DNA from 3 places in the Sporomusa rhizae genome. Region 2 is predicted to be linked to each of the others. Evidence: riboswitches for the same ligand, from Rfam matches in the RefSeq annotation. Region 2 holds a riboswitch; each other region holds the start of a gene.

Evidence for each region. A riboswitch is a leader RNA that binds a small molecule or an ion and turns the genes downstream of it on or off. The one in region 2 is predicted to bind cobalamin.
Region 1: linked by a shared signal. The riboswitch ahead of SRRS_RS05550 (TonB-dependent receptor) and the one ahead of SRRS_RS05195 (aldehyde dehydrogenase family protein) in region 2 are both predicted to bind cobalamin.
Region 3: linked by a shared signal. The riboswitch ahead of SRRS_RS05600 (TonB-dependent receptor) and the one ahead of SRRS_RS05195 (aldehyde dehydrogenase family protein) in region 2 are both predicted to bind cobalamin.

What each region holds. Positions count from the first base shown of each region.
Region 1 is NZ_CP156925.1:1,236,291-1,248,250, reverse strand. It holds gene SRRS_RS05555 (hypothetical protein) at 1-6,379, opposite strand, end outside; gene SRRS_RS05550 (TonB-dependent receptor) at 6,431-9,211, opposite strand; cobalamin riboswitch at 9,408-9,590, opposite strand; gene SRRS_RS05545 (hypothetical protein) at 9,782-10,264, opposite strand; gene SRRS_RS05540 (autotransporter domain-containing protein) at 10,387-11,960, opposite strand, start outside.
Region 2 is NZ_CP156925.1:1,132,616-1,144,575, forward strand. It holds gene nikB (nickel ABC transporter permease) at 1-192, shown strand, start outside; gene nikC (nickel transporter permease) at 193-1,014, shown strand; gene SRRS_RS05175 (ABC transporter substrate-binding protein) at 1,041-2,612, shown strand; gene SRRS_RS05180 (ABC transporter ATP-binding protein) at 2,634-3,422, shown strand; gene SRRS_RS05185 (ABC transporter ATP-binding protein) at 3,412-4,368, shown strand; gene SRRS_RS05190 (GNAT family N-acetyltransferase) at 4,619-5,125, shown strand; cobalamin riboswitch at 5,340-5,523, shown strand; cobalamin riboswitch at 5,681-5,864, shown strand; gene SRRS_RS05195 (aldehyde dehydrogenase family protein) at 6,190-7,560, shown strand; gene SRRS_RS05200 (4-hydroxybutyrate dehydrogenase) at 7,588-8,706, shown strand; gene SRRS_RS05205 (Glu/Leu/Phe/Val dehydrogenase) at 8,727-9,986, shown strand; gene SRRS_RS05210 (4Fe-4S binding protein) at 10,030-10,221, shown strand; gene SRRS_RS05215 (2-oxoacid:acceptor oxidoreductase subunit alpha) at 10,244-11,374, shown strand; gene SRRS_RS05220 (2-oxoacid:ferredoxin oxidoreductase subunit beta) at 11,389-11,960, shown strand, end outside.
Region 3 is NZ_CP156925.1:1,265,469-1,272,437, reverse strand. It holds gene SRRS_RS05605 (hypothetical protein) at 56-1,423, opposite strand; gene SRRS_RS05600 (TonB-dependent receptor) at 1,568-4,168, opposite strand; cobalamin riboswitch at 4,337-4,528, opposite strand; cobalamin riboswitch at 4,655-4,838, opposite strand; gene SRRS_RS05595 (hypothetical protein) at 4,844-5,626, opposite strand; gene SRRS_RS05590 (hypothetical protein) at 5,676-6,077, opposite strand; gene SRRS_RS05585 (type II secretion system protein GspD) at 6,103-6,969, opposite strand, start outside.

The DNA of each region.
Region 1 (11,960 bases), 100 kb from region 2:
CCAGTACATCTACCAGCCCGTCAATGGTGATCTTCGATTCCACGCCGGCGGCACCGTTCATGGATTTGATAACTGCCCCACCGGCCTTTGCGGTCGTATCCGCTCGCAGGGTAAGCACTTTCTTATCGGCGTTGTCCCCGCCATTATGGATGGCAATCTCTCCGCCGCCGTTGACAAAGAGCGCTGCCGACTGTCCGCCCTGGGTGCTTTCGACCCGGACGGTAACCGCTCCGGCATCATTAAGTTCCACCCGGCCGTTTTGGCCGATGGCGCTGATCCCGGTTGTGGAAGTATCTGTTGTAGTCTTGACTGTCAGGGCATGACCGTTAAGATCTATGTGAACAGGATTACTACCACCGGATATAGCCGCACTGATCTGCCCCAGCCACGGGCCGCCGGCAATCAGCTGTTTGCCCGCTGTGATGGTCGTGCTGCCCTTCGTAAAGGCATATCGTCCGTCTCTGAGGACGCCGCCATTGATATACTCTGTATCTGCCGACAGATCGCCGGTAATCGCAGAGGTGAATTCCGTTTTGTTTTGCTGATCAGGAATATCTATAGCCGGAGTAAACGTATACTGCCCCTGACCGTCGTCTTTGTAAGTGATAGTCTCCGTCCGGCTGGCCGACTGAGCCGTGAGCCCTTCGGCAATCTCCACCTTTCCTGTCAGCTGCCCTTCTGTTTGGTGTCCGGTATAGTAAAGTTTGTTCGCCAGGGCATTCAGCGTTTCGCTGACCTTGTTCTTATCCGCCGCTGCCGCCGAACCTGTATTGAGGCCGCCGTTATCTGTCCGCAGCGTAATATTTGATCCGGCCGCCGCACTGGCAATCCGGATATTGCCGCCCTTGATATTAGTCGGATTTGCCGCTTCATGATCATACCAGACGCTGGTATAGCCGCTGTACTTATCGATGGCGATATCACGGCTGTCTTTCTGATAGATATACCCCTGCCCGCCGGCTGAAGAACCGCCGGCCAGGTACGCCAGATGGCTTCCCTGGAAAGTTTTCAACTGATCCGAGGTTCCGGACTGCACTTCATTCGTCCATACGGCGCCATTCTGCAGATACAGATTGAAAGTCCCCGTGTCATGGGCCGTAAATCCGCCTGTGCCGTAATCATTCCGGTCGGCTACATAGGTGGCGGCGCCGGCCCAGAAGGAATCCTTGTCCGTAAGGGCCACAGTAAGGACGCCCTTATTATCGAAGTCTACCAGTTGCCCGCCGCTGTATTCTACCACCTTCTGACCGTATTCACGGGTAACATAGAGATCACCGGTCAATTTGGTGGTCTTCGTACCGGCCTTGTCCCCGTCCATATTGATATTGATAGTCCCCTTATCGGCACGAGCCGCATAGTACTGCTTGCTATGGTCCGCATCCGCCGCTGCCGTAATGATGCCGCCGCCAACGGAAATATTCGTATCGGCACCGATAGTATACAAACCGCTGCCTTTAATGCCGGTAATATCCACCACATCATTGACAGTTACTTTGCCTCCGTCTGCCGTTACTCTGATCCCGGCGGCATTGATGCCATTTCCGCGCCCCCGCTCTGCCGTAACATTTTTGATTGTCAGCGGTCCGTTGATCGTCACTTCGCTGCCCGAACCGCCGCCGGCACTGCCGGCACCCTGAATATTAATCCCGGCAACACTGTCGCCCTTGGTATATATACCGTCAATCTCAACAGGTCCGGCAATGGTCAGATGCGAATTGCCGCTGAGATAGATTCCGTTAGCCCCGCGGGTATCCGTGCTATGCGCAGCATGAATGACCAGCTTTTTATCTGCATGGCTGTTTTTGATCTCCATGTACTGGTTTGTTCCGGTGTAAAGTCCGGCCAGGATCGCCTCGTCGCCCGCAGCATTCAAAGTCAGGTTGTAACCGTTTAAATCTACCAGCATGGGATTGGTTCGGGAAGTATTTTCTTCACTGAACAAGGCACTGACAAGCATGCCGCTGGAGGGACCCTGTACGTTTTTTGCTGTCGCTTCGGCCAGGCGGTCTGCCGTCAGCACGGTACTCTTGGCTATAGCTCCTTTTTCCGGTTCGACAACCGGAGTAAACTCATACTGTCCCTGCCCGCCGTCTTTGTAGGTGATGGTTTCTGTCCGGCTGGCCGACTGAGCCGTAAGCCCTTCGGCAATTTCCACCTTACCTTTGAGCTGGCCCTCGGTTTTGTATCCGGTGTAGTAAAGTTTATTTGCCAGGGCATTGAGCGTTTCGCTGACCTTGTTTTTATCCGCCGCTGCCGTCGAACCTGTGTTCAGCCCGCCGTTATCTGTCCGCAGCGTGATATTTGACCCGGCCGCCGCACTGGTAATCCGGATATTGCCGCCCTTGATGTTGGTCGGATTTGCCGCCTCATGATCGTACCAAACATTGGAGTAACCGCTGTATTGATCAATGGTGATATCCTTGTTGTCATTCTGGTAGATATACCCCGGCCGGGAATCGCCGAGGCCGCCGGCCAGCCGGTTAATATGGCTGCCGTCAAAAGCAGGCATTTGTGAGGTTGCCTTATTGTTCCAGGTTCCGCCATCCCGCAGGTACAGATTGACCGCACCGCCGCTCTTGTTGTCCACAACACCGGTAAACGAAGAACCGGCGCTGCCTACGCCCAGATTTACCGTACCGTTTTCCAGGACAAAGATCTCACCCGTTACGGTCACGTCTTTCCCGTTCACATCCGTACCGCCGTCATTCATGCCCATATTGAAGGTGCCTGCGGCAATACTTAATGCTTTGAAATCCTCTTTCGCGTTTTCCGGGGTGATGATGCTGCCGCCGCTCAGGGTGACCTTGTTGTTTTTGCTGCCGCGCATATCTACGCCGGTTCCCTTGACGGCAATATCGGCCTTGCCGGTAACGAGCAGTTCGGCCCCGGTATTGTCATAAATGCTGATCCCCTTGGCCTGCCAGGTCGGCGTGCCGTATCCGCCCTTACTTGCCGAGATGACGCCGTATGCATCGTCCCCGGTACCGTTTCCTTTCATCGTCAGGTCGCCGTGAATCGTCAGTTTGGAACCGTTATTGTACAGATAAATTCCGGTTGCCGACCCATCACCGGTATGACGGGCCTGGATAGAGACATTGCCGGTAATATCGGCCTGACCGCCATCCTGGAGCAAAATCCCATTGGCCGCCTGGCCGGCAGACGTACTGGCTATGCTTAGATCCTTGGCCGTCAGCTTCAGGTTCTTGTTCGTATAGATACCGATAGCCTGATTGGAAGCCGCCGTATTGACATCTGTAATTCCCAGTGTTTTACCGGCGGCATTGACGGTTACGTCATTGCCGCTGCCAAGGATACCGGCAACCGCTTTGTAATATCCAATATTGCCGGTAGTGGTATCACCATCATCTGCGGCAATGGTACTGTCCTTGGTGAATACATAAGCACCGTCCTTCAGTACGCCGCCCTGTGCATATTCCGTATCCTGGTCTTTCACACCGGTCAATGTCGTGGTAAATTCAGTTGTGGTCTGCCCTTCAGGAGGCTTTCCTCCACCGGAGGTTCCCTGGCCGCTTGCCGGGTCAAAAACAATTGCGCCCGTATATTTCGCCGCCGACTGAGCCGTCAAACCTTCGGCAATCTGGACAAAACCGTCAAGGTTACGTTCCCCGTTTTTATAATTGGTATAGGTCAGCTTACCGGCCAGGGCATTCAGGACATTGTTTACCGTACCGGTATCGGCCGTATTGATGCCGGCACTATCTGTCCGCAGCGTCATAACCGCATTTTGGCCGTTGGTCTTTTCAGCCGAAGTTATCGTCAGGCTGCCGCCTTTGATTTTTGTCGGATCGGCTTGGTCATGTTCATAAATCGCCATTATATTGCCGGTATACTTGTCAATGGTGATGCCTTTGTCATTTTCCGGGAAAATAACGCCGCTGCCGGCACTGCTATTGCCGCCGTACAAGTTAGTAATATGACTGGCACCGTTAGAACCGATATCCTCGTTATCATCCGCATAGCGGGTGTTTTGGGCCTTATCTGTCCAGGTCGCGCCGTTTTGCAGCCATATATTGACAGTGCCGCCGTTGTCCACTATGCCTTTCAGATAAGAGCTTGCGGTAGTCAGGCCAACATTGATTGTTCCGGTTTTGAGCGCAAAAATATCCCCATCCAGGCGCACATCTGCTGTACCCGGAAGGTTGCCGGCGTCACCTGTATTCATATTAATCGTTCCCAGATAGGAGGCCAGCGCGTAATACCCGTAATTTTTGCCGGTCGGCACGGCGATATGCCCGCCGTCAACCGTTATTTTACTGTCCTTGGCAACAGTGGCAATACCGTTGCCGTAAACAGTAAGGTCTACTTTGCCATTCACATCAATTTCACTGTTATTAACGGAAGTATACAACCCGGCCGAGTTAAAACGGGAATACACATTCTGGGAATTTAAGGGTACGCCCCAGCTGCCGTCAGTGCCGGCAATTGTTACATCGCCGTTGATGGTGATCTTCGATTTGGCAGTAGCTTCCGCGCCGGCTTCTCCCCAGCGGTCTTTTTTAGTAACAGCAATACCGTTGCCGCCCTGGCCGCCAGCCATAGTAATATGTACCGGGGCATTGACGGTAATATTGCTGGCCGCATCTTTAGCGGCGTCATTCCAAATCGCATTCGTCACCATTTCGCCGTTAGCGTAAGTGGCGGTATTAATATTTAGCTGTCCCGCATTGATTGTGACATTCTTGCCGTTGCCGGCATAAACGCCGGTAGGATTGCCGGCATTGTTCTCGACATTCAGCGTCAAAGCATGGCTGCCTGCATCAACAGTGATATCCTGACCATAACGGGCAAAGACCGCCGCCAGGATATTGGTTTTGTAATCGCCTGCGGCACTGGCCTTTAAGCCGAGAACGGTATCCTGGTCAAACTTGTAGTTCTTGAAATCCGTGGTAACGCCTTTCGTTTGGTATTCCGTATCGGTGTATTCAACACCGGTACCGTTATTATATTGCTGCGTCCCCATAATACGGGTCGTATAATCTGGTGTACCGCTGATGGCGTTAGTCCCATTGGCGGAACCATCCAGCGCAGGCAAAATGATGGTTTTGGAAATTGTTGCCCCCGGGGAAGTCAAGCCTTCACCAACCTCTAGCTGCAAGGTTTGGGTATTACCGCCGGCTACGGTGTCAGGAGTAATAAAGGCAAAGCCCCAGGAATTAAATTGATTGAGCCCTTCTTTGGTCGCAAATTTGGAAGCGTCAAATTCTAACGGCTTTGTACTGCCGTCCTGATAGATTTGCAGTTTATTTCCGGCCAAAAACCACAGACGGCGCGGATTGGATTCCACTTCGATATCCCAGTTGAACCCGGGCCAGTCATTAATTTCAATCACTTTTTCCCAGGCAGCAGGTTTATCGGCCAGCAGATTGGTTATCGTTGTTTTATACACATTGCCGATAATGCCGCCATAACTCCCATCATAATAGCCGCCAAAAACATACGCCGTACCATCATTGGTAATGGCCATATCCCGGAACTCGCCTTTTACACCTTCAGGGATAGAAATTTTACGGGAGGAATTCAGGTTGCCCCTGTTAACATTTACCGCATGAATGGCAGTCTCTGCGTTGGGGTAACCCAATTGCTGATAACCGCCGGTAGAGCAGGTAAATAGCGTATCGTTGAAGGAATGAACATTAAAAGTATTTTTGCCGATACGCTGCGCATCTATGGCCACCAGGCTGCCATCTTTTTTTATTTCATATTGCATTAAATAACCGTCATCATAATTATCATAACCACCGTTAAGATTTACACTGGTGATAGCATAAAGATATTTGTCCTTAACTACCAGACCTTCTCCATGAAACGTGGTTTTATCAGAAAACTTGCTGCCGGTTACCGTTGAGGCGTCTTCCTTTAAGCTATGATGTTCACTCTCAGCCAAGATCGCTTTGTTTAAATTGGCAACGGCAATATTGCCAAAATCATAGTCTGTAGTATAAAGATAATCCCCCTGAGTTGCCGCGGCATGAATATTAGGTACACTCGGTAACTCACCGGAAATTGCATAATCACTCCACTTCTTGTTGGCAGGGTTAATAATATTCACTGCCGCCAAATTAGTTGTACTATACGTATACTGCCGCAAAAGCACTTGAATTTTCCCATTGTGATTGATCGTAAATACGGAAGGATCCCGGTTGAGTTCATCGATTTTCATCGCAGCCGAAGCAGGATCAATATAAGCAGTGACTCTGGAACCGCTTAATGTCCCGACTTGACTCTTATCAAAGTTTGACGGCACTACGGCTGCCAGATCCGCCCCCAATACCTGGTTACTGCTCAATAAGCAGCCTAACAAAACAGCTGCTGCGAGATTTTTCCTCCTGCTATAACGCTTTTTTTGATGACACAACATTAGATCTTGCCACTCCTTTCAAATCATCCTTATTGATAAAGTAGACTTAGATTAAAATTCATAACGTATCGTTGCATAATAAGTCCTGCCCTGAATAGGAAATTCCGGATTGACATACCCGTCAACCGGCGACAGCTTCGGACTGTAAATTCTCATTTTTGGACCTTTATCGAAGATATCATTACAACCTAAGGTTACTTGCAGGCTTTTTTGCGGTTTCCATTTAAGCCCGGCGCCTACTGTAGTTAACGCGCCCACCGGTCTGCCGGACAGATAGGAATCTTGGCCGCCGCGTTTGTCCTTCGTACTGTCGGTGAAATACTCATCGACATACTTGACTTCACCGAACACCGCCAGTTGCGCGGTGGGATGATAGGTCAGCCGGGCGGAGCCTTCCCATTCCGGCGCATACGTTTGCCAAACCTCCCGCCAGGGTTCAGTCTGACCGTAATCAGCAAAAGTACTGTTACGCCGTTCCATTCGTAGTTTGGTATAAGTAGCCTGCAGGTCCAGGGAAACCTTGCTCCAGTTCAACCCGGTCTGTATCTCCACCCCATGGGCCTTGCCGTGATTGTCATTAAAGTAAGACCAATAATCCACTCCGCGACGCGCTAGTTGCAGCATATTATCGGAATCCCGCCAAAAATAAGTAACTGTCAGGTTGGCATCGGCGTTTAGCATTTTGCCGTTCAGCAGCGCGCTGATATCAAATTGTTTCCCCTCCTCCGGCAGCGGGAAAGCGGTTCCGTTCGCAGCCGCGCCCCGTGGCGGCGGCAGGATGCCGGCTCCGTCGCCGGCTATTTCATACAGGTTCAATAACCGGTAATAGGTGCCGCCGGTCATACGCATGGTAAAATTATCGTCAAACTTCTTCTTCAGAGCCAATTGCCAGGTAGCCTTGCCGTCGGTTTGCTCATCCTCCTTTTTAAACCATTTGTGTGCATCTTCTTTTTGCATCCGGGTACTGCTCCCGAAAATTTTGGATTGATTATAGCGCCCGCTTGCCGTCAGCCATACTGTTTCCTTTCGGTCCATTGTAAAGGTATCTTGGATTTGAACATTGAACAGCTCCTGTTTGTAATAATTGCGGTAACTTGCCATCGCGGTGCCTACATCCCCGATGGCCTCATCTTTGGAATAGTCATCCATTCTGGAACCGTGTACGCGCATTTTTTCACTTGAAAAATTTGTCTGAACCTCAAGCAGTTGGGAGTCTGATAATTTGTAGCTGCCGTCGATCTGAAGATTGTACTTGTTTGATTTATAATTGCTCCATAATCGCATCGGTGTTTGCCAGGGCGGCGCTTTATCATATTCATAAGGCTTTTCCGTATTGTATCTTTTATCTTGATGCAGGTAGTCAATCATCCAGCCCCATTCCAGTTTTCCTACCGTGTCGCGGCGCTGCACCAAAAATTCCCTGGCATCGACTTTCTGCCTGCGGCTTTCGGCGTAGTAGATATCTTTGGCATCCACATAACTGCCGGAACTTACCGCGGTGCTGGCGCTGTCATTTCCCCAAAGGCCATCCGGCAAATGCCGGTCAATTTTCTTCCAGCTGCCTTTGATCATCCAGTTATCATCCTGCCATTTGATCAGCGCATCGGTATTCTTAAAATCGTTGTACTGGCGACGCCGCTCATCGTTTTCCAGCAATTTCATTTTCTCTTTCCATTCGGCTAGCTTTTGACTTTTTCCGGCCATGTCGGGGTTGGTATCCGGGTCGGCTTTACGAACTGCATATTCTGCCTCGGCCCGGGCATAATCCTTATAAATCGCATCCTTGGTTGCCACATCGGCGTTTTCAAAGAAATTTCTAAACTCGGCCGGTTTGGAGAACTTTCCTGTCCATTTCTCTGTGTCTTTGATTGCGCCCCACAGTATATTCGCGCTTTCCCCCGGGGCAGTCGTATAATTTCCCGCATACGCCCGGTTGTAAAAATTATCTGTGCCTGTCGTATTGTCCCGGACAAAGCGCAACCACTCTTCTGTATTTCCTTTGAAGGCTGCTTTTTCCGGTTCAGTGAGACTGACATTATAGCGCTGCTTTGCATTCTCGATCATATCGGTGTTAAAATTCTCAATCTCGGTCTGATAACCGTCGCGCATTTTCATGGCATAGGGAAGATTACGTTCCGCCGCATAGTTTTTGTATTTAAAATCGCCGTCGCTTTGCTCACGGTTCAGCCCCACCATTAAACTGCCGTTACCTAAAGGGGTATCTACCTGCAGGGAGTAGCTTCTACCACCGTAACCAGCCCGTCCTATCTCCGCAGACACATTGGCCTTGTCCGGCCGTTTGGTCACAATATTGATGACACCGCCCATATAGGTACCGCCAAACCGGCTGGGAATATAACCGCGGTACACTTCGATACGCTCGACATTTTTGACCGGTATTGTGGAAATGTCCACAGCGGCATCACCGCCTAGATTGGTAAGTACACCGTCGATAAATACACCGACCTGCGCCGCGGTTGATCCCCGGATGCTGACTGTGGTATATTGTCCTTTGCCGTTCACCTCGCGAACATGAACGCCAGGAACGTTTTTCAATAAATCGGGCAGGGTTTTTTGTTCGCCTTTATAATCGTCCGGTCGGATAACCGTAACCGACCCCGGCGACAATTTACTTTCCCAATCAGGCCGTTTCGCTTCCACGGTAACCCCTTCCAGGGTGAAATCCTGAGTATCCGCATTCGCATTTCCTTCGGCGTGTACCGTTTGAAAACCAATACCCGCGGAGATTGATGCCGCCAACACCAAAGCCAGGCCTGTCCGTGATCCCGTAAGCAAACGATTAGTTGCCAGTGCCTTTTTTTTGTTTTTCATACAATCTCTCCAGCCATAGATTTAAATAATCAAGTCAACCCTTGTAACGAATTGCATACCCAAGTGTTAAAAACCCGGCAGACAATGAAAAACTTTCAATAAAAAAACCCCCTTACCGGGAGTTATGCTCATTACGCCAGCAGCCGGGCTTTACCCGGCCACTTACCGTAATCTCCTCCCCGTCGCTCGCAGGTATAATGGCGATTGTCATGCAGGCAGTTCTCCTGACTTAGGATCATCGCGTCTCCAAACCTTCCCGGAACGCTAGGTTCCAGTGGCATATCTTGAAGCGGCTCCCCATTACAGTGGCGGGACCGTGCCGGCATTACACCGGCTTCCCTATTAAGCCCCGAAGGGCACCTGCACCCATATTTATATTGTTTCAAAATATTTTCAGATATGGATTATATCCCCATGGTAGCGTAAGGTAAGAATATTCGTAAATACCTCAAACGAGTGATTTTTTACTGCATTTGCTAATCATTTTCCATATAATTCAGCAAATTTTTGACGAAACAGTACTGGAATTCGACAGAAATTCCCTGGCAGATCGGGACTGTAAACCAATTGTTATACTCCCCAGACTTTTTGCATCAGTCGAGGATATGTTTCATCAAGATGCCGGACTAATACGTCTACCATCAAATGAATCATATTGCTGTCAAACGTTTCGTCCACAAACGGAATGCAAACATCCATAAGTAAAGTGCCGTCTTCTGCCAAATAATATTTGAAAATCTTAAACTTTTCGTTCATCTCATTGACACAATGCAATAAGTCAGCTCGTTTATCGGCATCAATACCTGTAACAATCTGTGTGCGGATAATGGTAAATATGCTCTCGTCAATAATAATCACTGCCGGCAATTGTTGACCTTTTACTTCAATCCGTGAACGAAAAACTGAGCTTTTCAAAGTATCTTCTATTAACTCGGTACTAAATAAATTTATATTGTTGTCCTCCAAAGATTTTTGAAATTTTTCGGCTTTCGCATTCATTTGCTTTCCCGCTTGTTCTGTAGCGATTTCTTGATTTTGCATTTCTGACAACATCACAATCAACTCCTAATTTATTTTGTCCGGCACTGCCCGCAAGCGGGAATTTCCGGTTTTTTAAAAACACCCTGTGCCCGCAGACCGTAACACGGTCACAGGGTGTTTTTATTACATTAATACTAAAAAGTCCAACGCACGCCGGCGTCAACGCGCCAGTCGGTTTTAATATCCGCTCCGGCTGTTTTTTCAACATTTGCGTAAGCAGATGTATGATTATTTAATTTGGTAGTCCCGCCAAGCTGGAATACCCACCAGGAATCGCCAAAGTCCAGCTTAGTTTCTTTGGTAGGTTCATTGGCAGCAGAGTAAGAGGTACTGAAGTTGCCGCAGAATTCATGCAGCAGAGATACTTTGGCATAAACGCTGCTTTTTGCTGTTTCGTGTCCGATACCGATACCCAAACGGCCAATGAGACTATTCATGCCGTCCTGATCTACCCGCAGGGTGGTACCTCCCAGATAATCGCTGTGCGCATTGTAGCTGTCGCCGCCTAGCCGTGCATACGTCAACTCCACTTGCGGTTCATAGTAAAAGCCGTTATTTTGCCGGATGCGGCGCCCGTATTCGGCACTGACCGAAGTTCCCCATGCCTTATAGTCGCCATTCAGTTTGTAGCCATAGTCATTAAATACCTTATAATCACTCTTGACGCGGCTTTCTTTCATAATTAAATCCAGATAATGTCCTTTTTCACCCAGCCAGGTTCCATACAGGGCCAGACTGGTTGATGAATTATCGCCGTCGCCGCGCTCGTAATTACTTTTGCCGTCGTTATAGCTTACGGCGGCGCCCAGGCGCCAGCCGCTTATGCCAATGGCTTTGTCATAACCCAGTTGGATTGTCCGGTATGAGTTATCATAATAGGTCTGCTCTTTATCGTATTTGGATTTGCCGGCATACATCCGCGCCCATATTCCGTCTTCTTTCCCGGCTCCCAAGCGTAAATCACCCATGCGTTTCAGGAGGTCGTTGTTTTCCGCCCGCCAAGCCATAGCCGCTGAAACCATGGCGGATTTTGCGCCACGCATCATGGCAGTTTGCTCGGAGCCGTAGAAGATTTCCGGTGTGTTATTTGCCGGTTGTCCATTTTCGATATCCGCAACCGTTGTGCAACTGCCATTACCGTCGGTGCCGAAAGTAATATCGCCCACCTTAATCCCGGCACTGGAGGTCAATAAGCCTTCGGCTATTTCCACTTTCCCGCTGAGGTTTTTAGTTTCTTCCGCGCCCTTATAGGTCAGTTTGTTAGACAAAGCATTGAGTACTTTTAAAACTTCCCTACTATCTTTGGTATTGATACCGCTATTATCAGTACTCAGTGTAAATACAGAACCGGTATCTGCGGATTTGATGGTTATGCCGCCGCCCTTGATGTTCGTAGGCGCAGTTGCGTCGTGTTCATAGATAGCAGTGACCTGGCCGCTATATTTGTCAATTGTGATCTCTTTCGCCGAAGCTTGTTTGATAAAGCCTTTAGCACTCTTACTGCTGCCGCCTGCAAGCTCAGTAATGCTGCTTGCCACGTCGCCGGTTACGCCCCACGCACCGCCATTGGCTAAGGTCAGTTTCGTTGTGGCTCCTTCGGCGGTAGTGATGCTGCCGTTCAGTAAAGATCCGTTTTTACTCAAGCCGATATCGATGGTGCCGCTGTCATTAACTACATTCCCGCTGATATTCACAGCTTTGTCACCGG
Region 2 (11,960 bases):
GTGGCTGTTATTGAGATGGTCTTCTCCTGGCCGGGACTTGGCAAGATGGCTGTACATGCCATAGAGATGCGTGATTATCCGCTGGTACAGGGCTTTGTCCTCTGGATTGCTGTTTTGTATATGGGGATTAATCTGCTGGTGGATATATCCTATACCTATCTTGATCCACGGCTGAAAAAAGGAGGGCACTGAGTGTCGTTTTGGACAAAAGATAAATTCCTGTTTGGACTGTTTACATTTTTGGTTCTAGTGATTGCAGGCCTGGCGGTATTGGCGCCATGGCTGGCTCCTTACGACCCGTATGATGCGGTGATGCGGCAGTCGCTACAGGCACCGTCGGCGGAGCATCTGTTCGGTACGGACAAGCTCGGGCGTGACTGCTTATCGCGAATTCTCTACGGGACGCGGACCTCCCTCTTAATGACGCTGTCACTGGTCGTCATTATTTCGGTGATAGGGACATTCGTTGGTGTGGTCGCCGGCTACTCGGGCGGCAAGGTGGATACAGTGCTTATGCGCATTGTGGATATGATGCTGGCTTTTCCGGGCATCGTGCTGGCTATTGCCATTGCCGGCATGATGGGCGGGAATATACTCAATACAATTCTGGCGCTGGCGGCGGTGAGCTGGACAAAATATGCGCGTTTGGGACGCAGCCTCACCTTGAAGCTGCGGGAACGTGATTTTATTGCGGCAGCCGTAACCAATGGAACAAAACCGCTCCACATCCTTTGGCGCCACATTTTGCCGAATATCCTGCCAACCATTGTTGTGACGGCCGCCATGGATATCGGTACGATGATCATGGAACTTGCCGGGTTGTCCTTTCTGGGCTTTGGCGCGCAGCCGCCGACACCGGAATGGGGGCTTATGCTCAACGAGGGCAGACAGCATATCCAGACGGCTCCCTGGCTGATGATTTATCCGGGGGCTGCGATTCTGGCAGTTGTAGCAATCTTTAACCTTTGGGGAGACAGCCTGCGCGACATCATGGATCCGCAGCGGGCCAACTGAGTGAGAACATAGAAAGGGTGAGGTTTATGAAGGGTTTGGGAAGATTTATTTGTGTGCTGCTGATGATTTGCATGTCGGCGGTCTTTATGGCAGGCTGCGGCGGCAGCGGCAAAAAGGAAGCCGACAAAAAGACACTGAAAATTGGTGTAACAAATTTTGCGGATTCGCTGGAACCGACGGAAAATTATTTTGGCTGGGTAGTCATGCGTTATGGCATGGGGGAAAGCCTGGCAAAATTTGATGAAAAAATGAATGTACAGCCGTGGCTGGCTGAAAGCTGGCAGATCAGCGCCGATCATTTGACATGGACCTTCAAAATTAGAGACGGGGTGAAATTTTCAAACGGAAAGTCGCTGGATGCTGCCGCTGTCAAGGCTTCTCTGGAAAGATCCTTTGCCAAGAATAAGCGCGCGACGACTTTCTTTAAGTATAAGGACATGACTGCTGACGGTCAGACGCTTACCATCCGTACGGAAAAGCCGGAGCCGAATATGCCGGGATTCTTAGCCGATCCGCTCTTCTTGATTGTAGATGTATCGGCTGAATCAGGACGTAATTTTGCCAAAGAAGGTCCGATTACCACCGGTCCTTATATGTGCCAGTCCTTCGTCAAGGATAAAGCGGTCATGGTAAAAAATTCGTACTACTGGGACGGTGAAGTGCCATATGAAACAATTGAAATCCCGTCCATTGACGATCCGAACACACGGGCGATGGCTCTGCAGTCCGGCGAGGTAGACATGGCAGTCAACATTGCGGCAGGCGACATCGGCCTCTTTAATGATACTGCAAAGTTTCATATCGACAGAATTTCCTCGCTGCGCACAGTACTTGCACGTATTAACCAGCAGGGAGCCCTGGGCGACCCGAAGGTTCGTGCGGCTTTCATCAGCGCTTGCGACAGAAAGGCATACAATGAGGTTATTCTGAAAGGAACTTTTATTGAAGGCAAGGCGCCTGTACCGCCGTCTATGGATTACGGCTTTGACCAGCTCAAGGATCCGAACAGCTACAATGTTGAACGGGCGAAACAGCTTTTGGCTCAAGCCGGCTGGCAAGATACGGACGGCGACGGCATACTCGAAAAGGATGGCAAGAAGCTCACTGTAGATTTTGTAGTGTACAACAGCCGCGCGGAACTGCCGATTTATGCTGAGGCCGTGCAGTCAGATACGAAGAAGGTTGGCTTTGATGTAAAAATCAAGACAGTAGATTATAATTTGATCGACAAAATGGGGATTAACGGCGATTATGGACTTTTAATATCGAATATCACGACGGCAAATACCGGTGATCCGGAGATCTTTTTGAACTGGTATTGGCGAACGAATAAAAACGGCGATAACCCCCAGAATGGCTCCGGCTATAGTAACCCGGAGCTGGATGCGAAGTTTGCCCAGCTCTCCACGGAGTTCGACCATCAAAAGCGCCGTCAGCTCATCGTCGACATTCAGCAGATCATCATGAACGATGGCGCGGCTCTTTTCCTGGGTTATCCGGAAACCAACATCATCAGCTCGACCTCGATTGCAGGCGCGAAGATGTATCCGTCCGATTATTACTGGGTGACCAATAAGATTAGACCGGCAAAAAAATAGATCGCATGAAGGAGAACTGAGATGTTGATAGAGGTATCGGAGCTTTCGGTATCCTACGCGGAACATGAAATCGTCCGGAATGTGAATTTATCGCTCGATGAAGGAGAAATCCTGGCAATTGTGGGAGAAAGCGGCAGCGGCAAGACAACGGTTATTCGCGCCATCCTTGGCTGCCTGCCGCATGAGGGGCGTGTGAGCGGCGGGAGGATACTTTTTGAAGGCAGGAATGTATTGGAAAATACGTCTGACGAGTGGTGTCGCCTCTGTGGAACAAAGGCGGCCATGGTTTTTCAGGACAGCGGCAATATGCTGGATCCAATCCGGCGTATCGGCAGCCAATTCGTAGAGTATATCCGCGAGCATTCGCCGCTGACCAAACAGGAAGCAGCCAGGGCGGCAGAGGACATGCTCAGGAAGATGCACTTGCCTAACCCGGAAAATATTATGAAGAGCTATCCGTTTGAACTGAGCGGCGGCATGCGTCAGCGTGTCGGTGTGGCCATGGCCATGTTTTTCAAACCGCGCCTGCTGCTGGCGGATGAGCCGACCTCGGCCCTGGATGTGACGACGCAGGCGCAAGTGGTAAAGGAAATGATGGAGATCTGCCGGAAGGATAAAACGGCAATCATTATTGTTACCCATAATATTGGAGTGGCAGCCTATATGTCGGATAAACTGATCGTCATGCAAGCAGGAAGAATCGTCGAATCCGGCGGAACGGACGAGATTATCTCCCGGCCGCAGTCGGCGTATACCAAAGAACTTTTAGCTGCGGTACCGCAGGTCGGAGGGAAAAGATATGTCGGCTGAGAAAGAAGAAATCCTGACAATCGAGCATATCGTAAAACGCTTCCCGGTAGCCGACGGTCGCATGCTGACAGCCTGCGATAATGTATCGCTGTCGCTTTATCCGGGAGAAACACTGAGTGTTGTCGGTGAAAGCGGCTGCGGCAAAAGTACGCTCGTCAAACTGATCATGCAGCTCTATGCGCCGACAAGCGGGGCTATCTGCTATCGGGGCGAGGATCTTACACGGCTCAAGGGAGAACGTATGCGGCAGAGCCGGCGGCATATCCAGATGGTGTTTCAGGACCCGGCGCAGGCTTTCAATCCGAAGATGAAGATACAAGACATCCTCTGCGAACCGCTGCGCAACTTCAAGCTGGTAAAAGACCGCGAGGCAGGGCAAAAGGCGGAAGAACTTTTGCGCCTGGTTGAACTGCCGGAACAATTTGCCGACCGCTATCCCGGCAATATGAGTGGCGGGCAGCGTCAGCGCATCGGGATTGCCCGTGCGCTGGCGCTTGAACCGGAAATCCTCGTATGTGATGAGGCGACAAGTGCGTTAGATGTTTCCGTGCAGAGAAAAATCGTGGAACTTCTGGTCAGAGTACAACAGGAAAAGAATCTGGCTATGATTTTCATCTGTCATGATTTGGCTCTGGTATCGCAGATCAGTCATCGCATCGCTGTTATGTATCTCGGCAATATCGTCGAGGTCCTTGCGGGCAGCGCGCTGAATGAGGCGAAGCATCCTTATACGCAGGCGCTGCTGCAGGCGGTTTTCCCGGTGCGGAAAAAAGGGGCGGCAGAGGTTCGGCCGCTGGCGGGGGAGATACCAAGTCCGCTTGCGTTGCCGCCAGGGTGTCCGTTTCAGACCAGGTGCCCGGAAAACAGGGAGATATGCCGGCAAGAAAAGCCGGTGCTTAAAGAGCTTTCTAAAGGTCACAGCGTTGCCTGCCATTTTGTTTCATAACTTGTAATTAGCCTTTGAAAAGGGGACTGTTTTCATTTAGCAGTTTTGAAACTGTTGAAAAAATTGTGGAATTGCAATTATGCCTGTGATCAGAAAAGGATAGGTTGAAGAAATTCAATCTATCCTTATAAAGTCAATTTTATTAACAAGATTGTGGGTATTGTGGCTTGGTATTCTAGTAAAAGATGAGAAAGGTCTTTGTATAATTCTGGTACCAGAACCAATAAAAGAAGGGATAGGATTGCTTTAGATGCAGGATTTGGTTATACGTACAATCAAAGCAGAAGATGTTGATGCTGTACAAAATTTTCTAATGCGGCAGCTTAAGGATTTGTTTGCTCATGAAGGCCAGTCGGCCATAACCGACGATGTCTGGGGGCTGAAAAAGACGTATTTGGAGCCTCCAAATTGCAATATGTGGGGAGTATTCACACCGGCGGGCGAAGTTATCGGTACTGCGGCAGTTTGTGCTTACAATGACAGGATTGCACTGCTGAAGGGATGTTATGCTGCCGGTACTACGGCTGAAATTGGGCGTTGCTATATTGATAAGCGGTTAAGACGGCGGGGGATAGGATCTGAACTGGTAAAAAAAATAACTGAATTTTGTATTGAACAAGGGTACTTTGTCATGTATCTTCATACCCACAGGTTTTTGCCCGGCGGTTTTAACTTTTGGGAAAAACAGGGATTTAAAATTACTGTTGATGAAGCTGGTATTGCTGAAATTGTACATATGGAGAAGCTGCTTTTATAACCGGATGCCAACCTTCCCACTCCGGCGACCGCTGGGAGGGGGGGGGCGCGGAAAAGCTGAGAAACTTTGCTTGCATGTTTGTGCTTCAGTGCTGAAACTAAGTAAACCGTCGGATTTCAATACATTCCGTAGTATGTTGTAGAATGGCGAAATTTGGATTGACATCTCTTTGGGGCTATGTTACCCTTAAATCAGGTTATGCAGCCTAAAGACAATTTAATGCATTGAGTTAGGTGCCCTACGGGGCTTAATAGGGAAGACCGGTGAAATACCGGCGCGGTCCCGCCACTGTAATGGGGAGTGAACCCAAAAAAATGCCACTGGGATGAGAATCCTGGGAAGGTTTGGGGAAGCTGTGATCCAGAGCCAGGAGAACTGCCTATCTGACAATCGCCGTTTGACCTACGAGAGATGGGGAGGTGATTACAGTCCGAAGTGTGCTAACGTAAGCGGAATAGTAAGATATTGCTGTTTTCTGCTGTATTGCGCCTGCTGTACTGTATTCGCTCCGACACATAGTCAGGAGTTTTTTTATTTTGCATTTGCCTAAAGACAATTCAATACATAGAGTTAGGTGCCCTTCGGGGCTTAATAGGGAAGACCGGTGAAATGCCGGCGCGGTCCCGCCACTGTAATGGGGAGTGAACCCAAAAAAATGCCACTGGGATGAGAATCCTGGGAAGGCTTGGGGAAGCTGTGATCCAGAGCCAGGAGAACTGCCTATCTGACAATCACCGTTTGACCTACGAGAGATGGGGAGGGGATTACAGACCAAAGTATGTTTGCTTATGATGAGACGGGGATGTCTCTTGGTTAAGCTGTGCATACTGTATGCTGTATTCACTCCTGACACATAGTCAGGAGTTTTTATTTGCTGTGTTTCTGTATTCTTCTCCCGATATACTCGGGAGTTTTTTATTTGACTTTGTCCTTTAGAACATGCAAGGTCTGAAAATTTTTAATTTTAACGCTAAGTGTTGGAATGGACAGGTGCGCAGAACCAATGGTGCAGGACCCAGTGTGGACAGGGTAGCTGATGATTTTATGGGAGAGGATGATTTAATGTGAGTAATGAACAAGTGATTCAAAAACTTATAGCAAATGCAAAAAACGCTCAGCATGTTTTGGAAAATTATAAACAAGAGCAAGTCGATAATTTAGTCAGAGTCATCGGTAAAACCGTATATGAAAACGCGGAACTGCTTTCAAGAGAAGCGGTGGAAGAAACAAGAATGGGTGTATACGAAGACAAAGTAGCTAAATGCCAGGGAAAAGCGAAGGCTATTTGGCATAGCCTCAAAAACAAAAGATCAGTCGGAATCATTAAAGAGGAACCGGAAAAAGGGCTGTTGTATGTTGCCAAACCCAAAGGAGTGGTTGGTGCCGTAACTCCTACCACCAATCCTGTTGTTACGCCGATGTGTAATGCCATGTTTGCGATAAAAGGAAGAAATACAATCATAGTTGCACCTCATCCCCGGTCGAAAAAAACGTCGGCCCATACCGTGCAATTAATAAATCAGCAATTAAAAGAGCTTGGCGCACCGGCAAATCTGGTACAGATCATTGAAGAGCCGAGCGTGGAATTAACACAAGAACTTATGCAAGCTGTGGATGTGGTAATTGCCACAGGCGGTATGGGAATGGTAAAGGCTGCCTATTCCAGCGGCAAACCGGCTTACGGTGTTGGCGCGGGTAATGTCCAGGTCATAGTTGACCGGGACTATGACTATGATCAAGCCGCAAAGGATATCATTACCGGCAGAAAGTTTGATAACGGAATTATTTGCTCTGGTGAACAATGCATTATAGCCCCAAGCGAACAACATGCTGAAATTATGGACAAATTTGTAGAAAATGGTGCGGCCTACTTTAGCAATGACGACACTGTAGATAAATTTAGACAGGTTATGTTTGTTGATGGCGCACTTAACGGTAAAATAGTTGGACAATCGGTGGAATTTATTGCTAAGTTGGCCGGAGTGGACGTTGCCCCCGGGACCAAAGTCATTATTTTAAAAGCAAGAGGCAAGGGCGACGCGGATGTGCTGTGCCGGGAAAAAATGTGTCCGGTTTTAATTACGTTACCCTACGATACCTTTGAAGAAGCACTGGATATCGCCAAAACCAATTTGCTGTATGAAGGGGCCGGGCATTCTGCCGCCATTCATTCCTCCAATCATCTGCATATCAGTCAGGCAGGGATTAAGCTGCCTATCAGCCGGCTGGTTGTGAATCAGGCGTCTTCAACCAATGCAGGCGGAAGTTTTCATAACGGGTTTATGCCGACTACCACTTTAGGTTGTGGCTCGTGGGGGAATAACAGTATTTCGGAAAACCTGACTTATGAACATTTGATTAATATATCCAGGATCGGCTATTTCAACAAAAATGCTTATATTCCATCGAATGAAGAGATATGGGCCTTACGGTAGTAAACAAACTGAACAGGAGACTGGATTATGAGAATGCTTGCGGTTAAACCACAAATCCATAAATTTGACAAATTCCGTGATTTTGCTGATTTTTTTGCGATAGGACCAGGTGATCTGGTATTAACCAATGAGTTTTTGTATACTCCGTTTATGAAAGAACTGGAACTTAGAGCTGATTTTATATTTCAGGAAAAATACGGTTTAGGCGAACCGTCTGACGAAATGATTGACGCCATTATAAAAGACATGGGAGAAAAAGAGTACCGGCGGATTGTGGCTGTCGGTGGCGGTACGGTTATCGACATAGCTAAATTGCTGGTTGTTGAAAATGCCAAACATGCTGTCGACTTATTTGAAAGAAGAATACCACTGGTTAAAGCACGGGAGCTTATCATCGTGCCGACTACCTGCGGCACAGGCAGCGAAGTAACCAATATATCCATTGCCGAGATCAAGTCCCGGCATACAAAGATGGGTCTGGCTGCTGACGAACTATACGCCGACTATGCAGTTTTGATACCGCAGCTAGTAGAAGGCTTGCCATACCAGTTTTTTGTGACAAGTTCCATTGATGCGCTCATCCATGCTTTGGAATCCTTGGTTTCCCCGAAATCCAATGCGTTTACCGAACTGTTTAGCAGTAAGGCCATCGAATTAATACTGAAAGGCTATCGCGCTATTAATGCTAAAGGCCCTGCGTACAGAACGGAAATATTAGAGGATTTTGTAATTGCCAGCAATTGGGCCGGCATCGCGTTTGCCAACACCGGTGTCGGGGCCGTCCATGCACTGTCATATCCGCTGGGGGGCAACTATCATGTCCCGCACGGTGAGGCAAATTATCAGTTTTTTATTGAAGTCTTTAAAGTATATAATCGCAAGAACCCCGGCGGAAAGATAAAGGAAGTCAATAAACTTTTAGCCGGCATACTGGAAATAGACGCTGCTGCGAATATATATGATGAGCTGGCAGCAGTACTTGATCAATTATTAGTGCGAAAGCCGCTCAGCGAGTACGGGATGAAGTCGGAAGAAGTCGAGTCATTTGCTGATAGTGTAGTGACAGGTCAACAGCGGCTATTGGTAAATAATTATGTTTCGCTAACCCGGGATGAAATTCGCGATATTTTCAAAGCGCTATTTTAATAAAAAAAGGGGTGTCCGTTATGTCAAAAGAATTAAACGCACTCGAAGTTGCCCAGCGGCAGTTGGATCTAGCCGCTTCCTATCTCAAGCTGGATCCGCGAATTCACAGTATACTGAAGGAGCCTAAACGTGTACTTGAGGTTGCTATTCCGGTGCGGATGGATGATGGAAGCATCAAGGTTTTCAAAGGCTACCGTTCACAGCATTGCGACGCTGCCGGTCCCACCAAAGGGGGGATTCGTTTCCATCAGGATGTCACCATAGAAGAAGTTAAAGCATTATCCATTTGGATGACCTTTAAATGCGGAGTAGTCGGGCTGCCCTACGGTGGCGGCAAAGGCGGCGTCATTTGTAATCCCCAGGAATTGTCGACAGATGAATTGGAACGGCTCAGCCGGGGCTATATTCGGGCAATAGCGCAGTTCGTCGGGGCAGACAAAGATATTCCGGCGCCGGATGTGAATACCAATCCGCAGATCATTGCCTGGATGAGTGATGAATACAACGCCATCAAAGGCCATAATGAACCAGGTATGATTACCGGAAAACCGGTCAGTATCGGCGGCTCACTGGGACGAACTGCCGCTACGGGCAGAGGTGTCGCAATCGCTACCCGCGAGGCGGCCTGCAAGATTGGCCTGGAAATGAAGAATGCCAAGGTGGTAGTACAGGGATACGGTAATGTTGGCAGCTATGCGGCCAAAAATCTGGCGGCAATGGGCTGCAGCGTGGTGGCTGTGAGTGATGTAAACGGTGGTATTGCGAATCCGGCAGGCATAAATCTGGCCGATCTTGATGCTCATGTAAAAGCCACCGGCAGTGTTGTCAACTTCCCTGGCTCCAGCGCTGTAAGTAACGCGGAATTGCTGGAGACGTCTTGTGATATCCTGGTACCATGCGCTTTGGAAAATCAAATAACAGTGGATAATGCCGATAAGATTCACTGTAAAATCGTAGCAGAAGGGGCAAATGGGCCAACTACGCCGGAAGCTGATAAAATCCTTAAATCCCGTGGTATTTTGCTCATTCCCGATATTTTGGCTAACGCCGGCGGTGTAACCGTTTCCTACTTTGAGTGGGTACAAAACCTTTCCAATTTCTACTGGACAGAGCGGGAAGTGAATGAACGTCTGGAGGAGATGATGGTCCGGGCGTTTGAAGAGGTATGGGCTATGTATCAGGCACATTCCGTGGATATGAGGCTGGCGGCTTACATGGTTTCCATTCATCGAATCGCAGAAGCGGCTAAAATTAAGGGCTGGGTTCCCAAAGTAAGCTAGTCACGAAGACGTGGAAGTAGCCGTTTAAAATTTTGCATCTGGAGTGAGATCTGTGAATTTAAAAACCAATGTCGCTTACTGCAAGGGCTGTGGCATATGTGTGGATTTTTGCCCCAAGCAAGTCCTCAAATTGGACGACTTGGGCAAAATCACTATAGCTCAGGAAGAAGAGTGCGTTCGTTGCGGCCAATGTGAGCTACGTTGTCCCGACTATGCGATCTTCGTGAATCAATAACTGTAATTTAGGAGGAACATAAATGGCAAAGGCAGTGTTAATGCAGGGTAACCATGCTTGTGCCGAAGGAGCGATAGCTGCGGGTGCCCGGTTTTTTGCCGGCTACCCTATCACCCCTTCGACCGAAGTGGCCGAACTGCTTGCGAAGAGGCTTCCCCAAGTGGGAGGTACTTTCATCCAGATGGAAGACGAAATTGCCGGCATGGCAGCCGTAATCGGCGGCTCGCTGGCCGGAGCCAAATCGCTTACCGCAACCAGCGGTCCCGGATTTTCACTTAAACAAGAACTTATTGGGTACGCCTCTATGGCTGAGATTCCCTGTGTTATCGTTAACGTCCAGCGTACCGGCCCCAGTACCGGACAGCCAACTTCACCGGCTCAGGGCGATGTAATGCAAACCAGGTGGGGTTCTCATGGTGATCGCGGGGTTATTGCCATCAGTCCATCCAGCGTTCCCGAATGCTTTCATCTAACAGTAGAAGCATTCAACCTTGCTGAAACCTATCGTACGCCGGTAGTTTTGCTGCTTGACGAAATCATCGGCCATATGCGGGAAAAAATCACAATCCCAGACGTAAGCGAGCTCACTGTTAAAAATCGTAAAAAACCGCTGGTTCCGCCGGCTGAATTTCTGCCGTTCAAACCCGATGCCGATGGGGTGCCGGCGATGCCGGCTTTCGGAGATGGCTACCGTTTTCATACTACCGGACTTATCCATGACTATACCGGGTTTCCGACAGGCAGTAACAGTGTGACGCAGGAAGTCATCAACAGACTGCATACTAAAATCACTACTCATGCTGATGATATTGTAAAATTTGAGGAAATAAATATGAGTGATGCTGAGGTGGCAATAGTCGCTTTCGGCGGCACTGCCCGCAGTGCCTACGCTGCGGTGGCAAGCGCCCGGGAGCAGGGTATCAGGGCCGGTCTGTTCCGTCCCATTACAATATGGCCGGCGCCGGAAAAGCAACTTGTGGCGTTAGCAGATAAGGTGAAACGGATCATTGTGGCTGAGATGAACTATGGTCAGTATATTAATGAAGTCCGGTGCATTATTGGCGGTAAGACGGAGGTTGTATCGCTTGCCAAATGGAATAACGACCCGATTACGCCGGATGAAATGCTTGACGCAATCAAAGCTGCCCGATAAAGGGAGGAAACATGATGGAAGAATTAATTCAAAAGTATTTTCGACCCAAATTGCCGCATATCTGGTGCCCGGGCTGCGGCAACGGTATTGTAACAGCTTGTGTTGTGAGAGCTATCGACAAGCTCAAGCTGGATCAGGACCAAACGGCAATTGTATCTGGTATCGGCTGTTCATCCCGGGCATCTGGCTATTTAAATTTTGATACCCTGCACACTGCCCATGGCCGGGCTATTCCGTTTGCCACCGGTGTCAAACTGGTCAAGCCGGCTCATAACGTGATCGTTCTTACCGGTGACGGTGATGCTACCGCTATCGGCGGCAATCACTTTATTCATGCCGCCCGGCGCAATATTAACCTCACCATAGTTGTATTCAACAATAATATTTACGGTATGACCGGCGGCCAGTACTCCCCGCTCACGCCGCATAACAGTTTTGCTACCACTGCGCCTTTCGGCAACGTCGACAGGCCCTTTGATCTTTGCGAACTGGCTAAAGGCGCCGGTGCTACCTTCGTGGCCCGGGCCACTACTTACCATGCTCCGCTGCTAACCGATCTTATTGCGCAAGCGATAGAGCATGAAGG
Region 3 (6,969 bases), 130 kb from region 2:
CTGTGAGGAGTGTCTGAAGGGCGGGGTGATTCTTATCGCCGAAAAATTCTATTTCCTATTTATTAAAGGTAAGGACTCTCTGTCCATTTACCGTTTTTAGGCCACTCTTGCGTTCTTCGGCAATTTTGCGGGCTTGTTGGGCAAGAACAGAGTGCGAGGCAAAGGACTTGGCCATGCCTGAGCTGAGTTGGGCGCTGAAGGTTGAAGTCTTATCAGGGGCAAGAATAATCGCCGAGTTCAGGTTGCCGCCGGTGTAGCCCAGTTGGGTCGGAGTGAAAGTTTTGGTAGCTTTATCAGAGGTGCTGGCAGGCAGACCGGAATAGATGTCAATCTGATTGCCCTTGACAAACCAGAACCGGTTGCTGTCGGCATAGATGCCCCAAAGATAACCGGCCGAATTCACATCGCTAACCTTAGTCCAAAGCGACGGGGAAGTAAGGTTGGCTACGCTAGTGCGGTACACGCCGCCGACCATATTGGCAAAATTTGTATCATAGTTGCCCAGGAATACATAGGCAGTGTTGGCGTCAACGATGGTAATGTCGCGGAAATCGCCGCCCATGGAAGCCGTCTTGGTAACGGTAGCCTTGGTGAAGTTAGATAGGTCAATGATATTCAGGAGGGTATCGGCATTGGAGCTGCCGGCGTTCTGCATGCCGCCCAGGGCGCAGATGTACAGCTTGTTGTTATAATGGTCGAGGGTAAAAGCGTTCTTGCCGACGGTCATATAGTTTACATAAGACAGAGTTCCATTGGCTAGTATATTGAATTTTACGACAACGCTGTCAGAGTACACTGAATAGCCTCCACTTGGATTAACGGTAAACAGCGCATACAAATTGTTGCCGACTACCGTTAAACCTTCACCATGGACCGAAGCACCAGCAGGTACGACTGATGTGGGAATGCTCGGCCAGGCGGTCGGAAACTGATAGCTGGTTGTTTGCGTATAGCCACTGCTCATATTCACCACTGAAATTTTTCCCAAATCATAGCCGGTGGCATACAGGAAATTGCCTTTGGTGGCTACCGCGTGCAAGTTGCGTACTCCGTCCCATTTCTGTTCAGCAAGAGAAGGTGTCCAGGAAGAAGCAAACGGATCAATGATTTTATTAAATTTTAAATCTGCAGGACTGCTCACATTATACTGGCGCAGCACCAGTCGGCTTTCATTGCCCTGGAAGAAGTTGAACAGCGCTGGGTCGCTATTTAAAGGGGTTACCTTGGTGCTGGATGTAAAGTCGGTCGGGTTACCTGTCCGTTCACCGCTAATAGCGCCAGCCAGACCTTCTGAATAAGCGGAATTAACAACGGTATAGCCGAATAAATTCTCCGGGGCCGCCATTACAACGGTACTGCCAAGCACGGACAATGTCAGAGTTGTTGCGATGACCCGTTTGAGAAAACCGAATTTCATCTTCATGACTCATAACCTCGCTTTTTTAAATTTTTTTCCGGCCTGAAAAATCCGGGGATATTAACTGCCTATTGCCTGCCATCACTTCCTTTCCGCCATACTGGCCTCTTTCCGTGTGGGCATCACCTCCTTTACCGCCGCAGGTTGCTTTTAATACTTGTACTGCAGTGTTACATAATAGGTACGGCCTTGCAGGGGATATTCGAGCAGCATGTTTTGGGCCTGCCAACTTCCGGAGTAATTATTACCACTGTTAAAAGTCATCTCCGGCCCTTTGTCAAAGAGGTCGTTGACGCCAGCGATGATTTGGCAATCTTTGTCGATTTTATACTTGGCCCCCAGGCCGACGGTTGTCAGGGAGGTTTGCCCATAGGGCTTATCATATGCACCTATACCGGTAACCATCTCATCAATATATTTTACTTCGCCGAAAACAGCCAGCCGGTTGTCCGGGCGGTAGGTCAGCCGGGCCGAGCCTTCCCATTCCGGCGTATACAACTGCGGATAGCTGAAATAAATCTCGCCGGTTGAGGAGCTAGGCGCATTATACTTGGTCTGCTGCTTGGTATGCAGATAGGTGCCTGCCAGGCTCATATCCCATTTGTCCCAGTTGAAATCAGCCTGTAATTCCACACCGTTGGCCTGCCCCTTGCGCGCATTGGTGTAAGACCAAAAATTATAGCCGAATCGGTAGAGGTGGAGCATATTCTTGGAATCGCGGCCAAAGTAGGTCAATTGGACCTTGGAGGAATTGGCGCCCAGCAGTCTGCCGTCCCAGATGGCTGCCAAGTCCCATTGGGTCCCTTCCTCGGGTACCGGGAATATGCTTTGACCGGCATACTTGGGATCGTTATAAGCATTAGGCCGGGGCAGAATGCCGGCGCCGTCGCCGGCAATCTCGTACAGGTTGAGCAGCCGGTAGTAGGTGCCGTAGGTAGAGCGCAGGGTCAGATGCTCGTCCACCTGCTTTTTCAGTGCCACTTGCCAGGTGACCTTGTCATTGACCTGGGAATCCTCCTGATCGACCCATTTATTTAAGTCGGATTTTCCCAGCGCCCTGCCCATGACCTTGGAATAATTGTAGCGAATACTGGGAGTCAGCCAGAGATCAGCCGCCTGGTTGAGGGTAATGGTATCCTGCAATTGGAGATTGAACAGCGTATGTTCATAATATGTCCGAAACCGCTCGCGATTGGTAAGACTGGGTTCAAAGTCATATTTGTCCATCCGGCTGCCGTTAACATCCATTTTCTCTTTCGACCAGTTTGCCAGGAACTCAAGCAGATGGTTGTCACCGGCCTTATAGGTGCCATCAATGGCTCCGCCCAGCCGCCGGGAGTCGAAAGCGCTCCATTCTTCAAATACTGCAGGAATTTTGCCAAACTTCTGATAGTCCGGATTGCGGTAGCGCTTATCCTGGTCAAGATAGTTAAGCTGCCAGCCCCATTCCAGATTGCCGCTCATATCCCGCCGGCCTACCATCAGTTCCTTGGTAGTCAGTTCCTGCCGCTTCCGCTCGAATTTGTCTGGCAGATCCACTATTGTGCTTAATGTTGGATCCCCATCTACTCTTCGGGGCATTCCCCGGTCAATTTTCTTCCAGCTGCCCTTGACCAGCCAGTGGTCGTCCTGCCATTTGATAATGGCGTCAGTGTTTTTGTAGTCGTTATTCTTCCGCCAGCGGGTGTTGTCGTTAGAAAGCTCGGACATTAGTTTTCGAGTTCCTGCGCTCTGATTGTGTAAACTAGTTCTTACATCATCCAGTTGGGCTTTGGCCTCCTGGTTATATAGCTGTTCCGCTTCAGCCAGTGTCGAAGCCCGGTTATTTAAGATATAATCGTCAAGCATCTCCTGCTTGCTAGAATGCCAATTAAGCCAATACCAGTTGCCCCGTATAGCGGACAAATACTGATTGTAGACAGCCGGGTTATTGAATGCCGCATCAACTTCCTCCAACGTAGAATAACCGGGATTAATTCCCGTATAAAGATCCAAATTATCATTGACGGTACGAATAAAAAAATTCATATTCGCCTGCAACCCCGGCATATCTCTTGCATAGACTTCTTTAGAGTAAGGATTCTCATATCGAAAATCCCCATCACTCTCATCGCGGTTAATGCCGATCATCAGGCTGCCGCTCCCTAAAGGCTGGGTGATCTCCAGGCCGGCGATGGTGCCGCCCCAGGAGCTTTTGCCGACCTGGGCCGAGATGTTGGCTTTGTCCGGCTTCTTGGTAACGATGTTTATAACCCCACCCATATAGGTGCCGCCAAAGCGGGCCGGAATATAACCTCGGTAGACTTCGATCCGTTCGACATTGTGGATGGGGATTGTCGAGATATCGACAGCCGCATCGCCACCCAGGTTGGAGAGCACGCCATCCACGAATACGCCCACCTGGGCCGCCGTACTGCCCCGGACGCTGACGGTGGTATACTGGCCCTTGCCGGATACATAACGGACATGGACGCCAGGCACATCTTTCAGGAGTTCCGGCAGCGTTTTCTGCTCACCTTTGTAATCATCAGGCCGGATAATGGTTACGGTGCCTGGTGACAGCTTGGATTCCCAGTCCGGGCGCTTGGCTTCGACGGTTACGGACTCCAGAGTATATTCCTGCGCCGGTTTGCTGTCTGCTTTCACAGTTTCCGTTGTTTCCTGTGACTGCTTGCTGTCAGGCTCGGCGGCATAGGCAACGCCGCCGAAATCAGGCGTCAGGCTGAATGCCAAAGAACAGGCGATACTCATTGCCAAGGCATTCTTTGTTAGTTTACGTTGTTTCAATGCTTGCTCTCTCCCCTTTGCTTCTTAGAAACTCCGAATTACTGAAATAGGCTGACTGTTTCAGTCAGAGTGTTCTATTGCCCTCCTCTCATAAGTAAATTCCGAATCTTCTCCCTGTCGCTCGCAGGTTAAGCGAAGATTGTCCGTACAGGCAGTTCTCCTGACTCCAGTTCATCATCAGCCCAGCCTTCCCAGATAAGTTGACACTACTTATCCAGTGACATCTCAGGACTGACTCCGTGTTACAGTGGCGGGACCGTGCCGGTTTTTCACCGGACTTCCCTATTAAGCCCTCTACAGGGCACCTGTACCGAAACAAAAAATGGATTTCCCATATATTCAACCATCCTCGTTGCCAGGTGTTGACTATATGAGAAATCCATTTATCATAGCTATAAAAGCTGATCGAACAGACTGCTCAAATAATCCCCTACCCATCACTCGCAGGTCAATGGTGATTGTTATACAGGCAGTTCTCCTGGCTCTGAATCATTGCTTCTCCAAACCTTCCCAAGACTTTCCATCCCAGTGGCATCACCTGGAGTTGCTCCTCATTACAGTGGCGGGACCGCGCCGGTCTTTCACCGGACTTCCCTATTAAGCCCCGTAGGGCACCTGTACCGCTATATTTTTTTCAGTCTACTTTATGTAAGGATTGATAAGATAGTTGCATTCTCGTATGGGGGTTCCGGATAAATACTGAAATAATTCGCCCGGATTAGTCAGCCAGTTGATGTGATGATAATCCCAAAGCCATGGCGCAGTCACTTTGACGGCATTATAGCTGTCAAAATACCCCCAGCCGGCAAAGACCCGTCCTTGACCGATTTCACGGCGCTGCTCCCATAACTGGGTTAAGGGAATCAGACTATAGCCGATATGGGCTTCCCCCGGCAAAAACCGTTTGCGTTTGCCCACAACCGCAATCTCATGCGTTCCGGCGCTGATTTTGAGTACTGGCCGCCCGCCTTCCAAGCGAACCTTAGCACCATTTTGCTTCTGCCAGTTGTGATTACTGTAGGTTAACAGCATCTCCAGCCGCCCGGCGCCGTCTGGCGTTTTGCCTACAGCAAGCAACACTCCGGTCAGATCATGTTCATGTTGGCTCCTCCCCATATGTCTGGGATAATATTGATAGTAGCCAAGAAAATAATGGGTGTCACTTTCCACCACCGAATAATACACGGCTGGTTTCGGCGGATAAAACATCAAATTGTACCAGTTATTATTCAGCCGCCAGTCGTGATCATAATCGACTGCTGTAAACATATTGGTCTGGGCGGTCAGGCTATCTTTATTATCCATTTTGCGGATAACCGGCGCCCACTGCTCAGCAACCAGCAAATCATCTGCCGCCGAAATTGGCTGTACGCACAATAGCCCTATAAGTAGGAAAGTTATAAGACATATGCTTTTTTTCATGCTATCACCCCGGATAAATAACGAAATCACCTATGTTATTCATCACTATCTACTTTTTGTTATATACTGTTACTTCGTCAATAGAGTAGACCTCCATATTCCACGTACCACCCCGGGGAGGTGACTGAATAATTACTCCCTGTCCGACAAAGGAAATAAGATTTCCTGTTGCCAACCCAGTTTCCAACAGGCTTTGCAGTCTTTGTTCCGACGTTCGGACCACAATCGATTTTCCGGGGGTGTCACGGAGTTCAATTACCGCATAGCAGCTATTGGAATTCGCATAACAATTGATTAATGCGACGTGACCATATAACTGAACCAGCGGCGGCATTAATATAACGCCGGAAACAGGTGGAATCGTCGTTGCAGCAAAACCGATCTGCAGTAAAGGGGTGTTTAAAAATAATACTAACATGGCCAGACCGATTACCCGTAATGTTCTACTCATGATATTTATTCCTCCTAAATAGTATCTAATCTATTATCTTTGGAGTCAGCATAATAACCAGCTCGGTCTCAGTTACTTGCTTAAGGGTTGAGTGAAACATGCCTCCCACTAGCGGCAGGTTTCCAAGCAAGGGAACTTTGAAGGTATCTTTGGTTTCCTGACGCTGAATCAAGCCGCCTAAAACAATGGTCGAGCCACTCTTAACCCGCAGGGTGGCATCAGCCTGGCGGGTCCGGATATTCGGATTGCCATTTTTCGTAGTATTGGTTTGATTACTAACTTCCGGCTGAATGTGGGTGGTTATATAGCCATCTTTGTTTACCGTAGGGGTTACCTCTAGTTTAATGCCAACATCGACATATATTACGGAGATGATGGGTACACTGCCGGTGGTAGGCTGGGAAGTTTCCACAGCCAGCTTGTCCCCGATTAGAATTTTTGCCGTTACCCCGTCTAAGGTCGCGATCCGCGGACTTGCCAGCAAACGGCCTTTCTTGTTTTCAACTAAGCGGTTAATAACGCCTTGAAGATTTACGCCATAATTATTCCCGATACCGATCCTAAACTGCAGTTCGTCGTTAGGAATGGCTTGCGGCAGCTTGGTCGATGCGCCCCAGTCAATGCCAAGATTTGACAAATCATCACGGTTAAGTTCGACGACCTGCACTTCGAACATCACCTGTTGCGGCGGGGTATCAATCTGGGCCAGTAAATACTTAACCTGTTCATAGACATCAGGGCTGCTCATGATCACCAGGATATTCCGCACCGGATCTGCTTTGAGCTTGTCCTCAGGCACCAAAGCACTAAGCAACGGCTTCGCCTGCTCGACCTTTAAATAGTTCAGCCTGATAACCAGGGGACCTGCGTCTAAGAATTCGGGCTGACTGTC